Regions from separate parts of the Serratia entomophila genome, predicted to be linked through region 2. Evidence: predicted binding sites of a transcription regulator. Region 2 holds the regulator's gene; the other holds the start of a gene.
What was found. Region 2 encodes PurR, which represses purine synthesis genes. Its sites were predicted from a motif close to CANGCAAACGTTTGCNTG; they were not measured.

Region 1: carA (glutamine-hydrolyzing carbamoyl-phosphate synthase small subunit) is a predicted target of PurR. The motif match lies at 517-534, and genes of this name have one in related genera.

The regions. Positions count from the first base shown of each region.
Region 1 covers NZ_CP082787.1:655,483-657,887, forward strand. Annotated here, with positions in the region: gene dapB (4-hydroxy-tetrahydrodipicolinate reductase) at 1-287, shown strand, start outside; gene carA (glutamine-hydrolyzing carbamoyl-phosphate synthase small subunit) at 758-1,906, shown strand; gene carB (carbamoyl-phosphate synthase large subunit) at 1,921-2,405, shown strand, end outside.
Region 2 covers NZ_CP082787.1:2,275,214-2,277,618, forward strand. Annotated here, with positions in the region: gene punC (purine nucleoside transporter PunC) at 1-7, opposite strand, end outside; gene punR (DNA-binding transcriptional activator PunR) at 131-1,075, shown strand; gene purR (HTH-type transcriptional repressor PurR) at 1,072-2,097, opposite strand.

The DNA of each region.
Region 1 (2,405 bases), 1.6 Mb from region 2:
CCGGGGCGCTGGGCCGTGACCTGAAAGACTGCGCGGTGTATGCGCGTGAAGGCCATACCGGCGAGCGCGATCCGAAAAGTATCGGCTTCGCCACCCTGCGTGCCGGGGACATCGTCGGTGAACATACGGCGATGTTCGCCGACATCGGCGAGCGGGTGGAAATTACCCACAAAGCCTCCAGCCGCATGACTTTTGCCAGCGGCGCGGTTAAGGCGGCTATTTGGCTGCATGGCCGTGATAAGGGGCTATTTGATATGCGAGACGTGCTCAATCTAGACCAGTTATAACTAACCTGAATACCATTGTGATGTGGTTGTGTTGATCATAATGCTATGATAATAGGGCAATAATTTTATTGTCCTTTTTTTTAACATTAAAAATAAGGTGTATGAATAGTTTTTTGTGAGAGAGTCGTATTTTTATCTGTTTATGTTGGATTTAATCGTGTTTTTTCGCAGGGGAGTTATTTTTTAACCTTATTTTAGCCCGTGAAACTGCGAATTTCTGTCATTGTACCTCGCAACCGTTTACCCACCCGAGTTTAGCTGTGTTTTTATGGCTGCTGGCCCCATTAAACAGCGAAAACAGCAAAAATAAGAGAAAAAAAGGCGCTTTGGGTAGACAAGGCGGGCACTCATCATTAAAATGCGCCCAATTTGCCAAAAATTGGCCTCGCGGACGGTTTTTGCATTGATTTAGATCGCGATATCTGAATTAATATGCAAATATTGTGATTGATTATTCCTTGGAGGGTGTTTTGATTAAGTCAGCGCTATTGGTTCTGGAAGACGGAACCCAATTCCACGGTCGGGCCATCGGGGCAGAGGGTACGGCAGTGGGGGAAGTGGTCTTCAATACGTCGATGACCGGCTATCAAGAAATCCTCACTGATCCTTCCTACTCCCGCCAGATCGTTACTCTTACTTATCCTCATATCGGCAATGTCGGCACCAATGCTTCCGACGAAGAATCCTCCGCTGTTCACGCCCAAGGCCTTGTCATTCGCGACCTCCCCCTGATTGCCAGCAACTACCGCAACGAAGAAGGCCTGTCCGAATACCTCAAACGCCACAACATCGTGGCGATCGCCGATATCGATACCCGTAAGCTGACCCGCCTGCTGCGTGAGAAAGGCGCCCAGAACGGCTGCATCATCGCCGCAGATTCGCCGGACGCCGCGCTGGCGCTGGCCAAGGCGCAGGGTTTCCCGGGCCTGAAAGGCATGGATTTGGCGAAGGAAGTGACCACCCGAGAAGCTTACAGCTGGCAGCAGGGCAGCTGGACTTTGGAAGGCGAGCTGCCGGAAGCCAAAACCGCCGCAGAGCTGCCGTTCCACGTGGTGGCCTACGACTACGGCGCCAAGCGCAACATCCTGCGCATGCTGGTGGATCGCGGCTGCCGCCTGACCGTGGTGCCGGCGCAAACCCCGGCCGACGAGGTGCTGAAGATGGATCCGGACGGCATCTTCCTGTCCAACGGCCCGGGTGACCCGGAGCCGTGCGACTACGCCATCGCCGCCATCAAGGCGTTCCTGAACACCGACATTCCGGTGTTCGGCATCTGCCTGGGCCACCAGCTGCTGGCGCTGGCCAGCGGGGCGAAGACCGTGAAGATGAAGCTTGGCCACCACGGCGGCAACCACCCGGTCAAAGACCTGGACAACGATACCGTGATGATCACCGCGCAGAACCACGGCTTTGCGGTAGACGAAAACAACCTGCCGGCTAACCTGCGGGTGACGCACAAATCGCTGTTCGACCATACGGTGCAGGGCATCCACCGCACCGACAAAGCGGCGTTCAGCTTCCAGGGCCACCCGGAAGCCAGCCCGGGCCCGCACGACGCCGCGCCGCTGTTCGATCACTTTATCGAACTGATTGAGACTTACCGTTCTAACGCCAAATAATCAGGAGCAAAAAAATGCCAAAACGTACCGATATAAAAAGCATCCTGATCCTCGGCGCTGGCCCGATCGTCATCGGCCAGGCGTGTGAGTTCGACTACTCGGGGGCCCAGGCCTGTAAGGCGCTGCGTGAAGAGGGTTACCGCGTCATTCTGGTCAACTCCAACCCGGCCACCATCATGACCGACCCGGAAATGGCCGACGCCACCTACATCGAGCCGATCCACTGGGAAGTGGTGCGCAAGATCATCGAGAAAGAGCGCCCGGATGCGGTGCTGCCGACCATGGGCGGCCAGACGGCGCTGAACTGCGCGCTGGAACTGGAGCGCCAGGGCGTGCTGGCCGAGTTCGGCGTCACCATGATCGGCGCCACCGCCGATGCGATCGATAAAGCCGAAGACCGCCGCCGTTTCGACGTGGCGATGAAAAAGATTGGCCTGGACACCGCGCGCTCCGGCATTGCCCACACGATGGAAGAAGCGCTGGCGGTTGCCGCCGACGT
Region 2 (2,405 bases):
TTCGCATGGTATTTCTCGTTAATATTTTGTTGTCGCAGGTTTTTAGCGCCGGCAAGTGTATCCGGCTGGATCTCTGCTTGTGAAACGGTAATATTTGCAAAGTGCTGTTAAAAAAATTGAAGGCAAGACAATGTGGTCTGAATACTCTCTGGAAGTGGTGGACGCAGTGGCGCGCACCGGCAGTTTCAGCGCGGCGGCGCAGGAGCTGCACCGGGTGCCGTCGGCGGTCAGCTATACGGTGCGCCAGCTGGAGCAGTGGCTGGCGGTGCCGCTGTTCGAGCGGCGCCATCGCGACGTGGAGCTGACGCCGGCCGGCGCGCTGTTTATCAAGGATGCGCGGGTTGTCATCAAAAAAATGCTCGACACCCGCCGGCAGTGCCAGCAGGTGGCCAACGGCTGGCGCGGCCAGCTGAACATCGCGGTGGACATCATCGTCAAACCGCAGCGCTGCCGCCAGCTGGTGCTGGACTTTTATCGGCACTTTCCCGACGTGGAACTGCAGGTTCAGCCGGAGGTATTCAACGGCGTGTGGGATGCGCTGGTCGATGGGCGGGCGGAGATGGCGATCGGTGCGACGCGCGCGGTGCCGGTCGGCGGCGGTTTTGCCTTCCGCGATATGGGGTATATGAACTGGCTGTGCGTGGCCAGCCCAGGGCACCCGCTGGCGCAGTTGGCCGGCCCGCTGCATGACGACCAGCTGCGGCCCTATCCCTCGCTGTGCCTGGAAGATACCTCGCGCAACCTGCCGAAGCGCGTAACCTGGACGCTGGATAACCAGCGGCGGCTGGTGGTGCCGGATTGGGTTTCGGCGCTGGATTGCCTGTGCGCCGGGCTGTGCGTCGGCATGATGCCGGCCCACCGGGTTTTGCCGTTGGTGCAGCGGGGCGAACTGGTGGCGCTGCAGCTGCAGCAGCCGTTTCCCGCCAGCCCCTGCTGCCTGACCTGGCAGCAGGATAAACCCTCACCGGCGATGGCCTGGCTGCTGGAATATCTGGGGGACAGTGAAACCCTGAACCAAGAGTGGCTGGGTGAAACGCTGCCGGAAGCCGCGCGGGCTCCCGGCAGCGGCGATTAGCGGCGGTAGTCGATGAACGGACCGTCGGCGACCGAACGGCGCTCGATCAGCTTCGGATGCACCTCTATCACCTGCGACTCTTCGCGCTTGCTGATGATGCGATCCAGCAGCATGGTGAAGGCCATTTCGCCCAAACGCTCCTTGGGCTGGTGGATAGTGGTCAGCGCCGGGGTGAAGTAGCGGGCGTTGCGCACGTTGTCGTAGCCGATCACCGAAATATCCTGCGGCACCCGCAGGCCCAATTCGTCGGCGGCGCAGATGGCGCCCATCGCCATGATGTCGCCGCCGCAGAACACCGCGGTCGGGCGCTGTTTTTGCGACAGGATCTGATGCATCGCCTTGTAACCGGATTCCGGTTCGAAGTCGCCCTGGACTATCCATTCGTCGCGCACCTCGATATTGGCTTCCTGCATCGCCTTCAGGAAGCCCTGATGGCGGCCGCCGCCGGTGTTGCGCGCCAGCTGGCCGGGAATGGCGCCGATATCGCGATGGCCGCGTTCGATCAGATAACGGCCGGCCAGGTAGCCGCCTTCGAAGGCGTTATCGATGATGGTGTCGGTAAAGTCACCGCGCGCCGCGCCCCAGTCCATCACCACCATTGGGATATTGCGGTAGTCTTCCAGCATGCCCAGCAGTTGGTCCGGGTATTCCGAGCACATCACCAGCAGCCCGTCGACGCGTTTTTGCGCCAGCATCGCCAGGTAGGCGCGCTGCTTGTCCAGGTTGTTGTGCGAGTTGCACAGGATCAGCGTATAGCCCTTGCTGTAGCAGCTGTTTTCCACCGCCTCAATCACTTCGGCAAAGTAGGGCGCCTCGCTCGAGGTGGCCAGCAGGCCGATCGACTTGGTGTGATTGACCTTCAGGCTGCGCGCTACGGCGCTCGGTGAGTAATGCAGTTCTTTGATTGCGGCCCACACGGCCGCTTTGGTCTCTTCGGCGACGAAACGAGTCTTATTGATGACGTGCGAAACGGTGGTGGTGGAAACGCCAGCGCGTTTGGCCACATCTTTAATCGTTGCCATGTAAGAAATGACTCCTGAACTTACATGTTGCAGCATGTAAGTGTGATGTTAATCGTTTGCCTGCGTAGATCCTCCTCCAGAGAAGCGAAAACTGAGTTTTTAGTGTATTGAAGTCGTCAGCGCTTGGTCAGGAGGGGCATTGTTGCCGGTACGCAGTTGTGAACTGCGAATTTTGTCGCATATTGAGCAAAAGGGGAAGAGGTAATCGGTATTATAAACAGGGAAATGATAACAAGATTTTATTGGCGAACTGTGGGAAAATGATTTGACGTACTAATTGTGCGCCTTTTATCCTTGGGAAAGCCTAT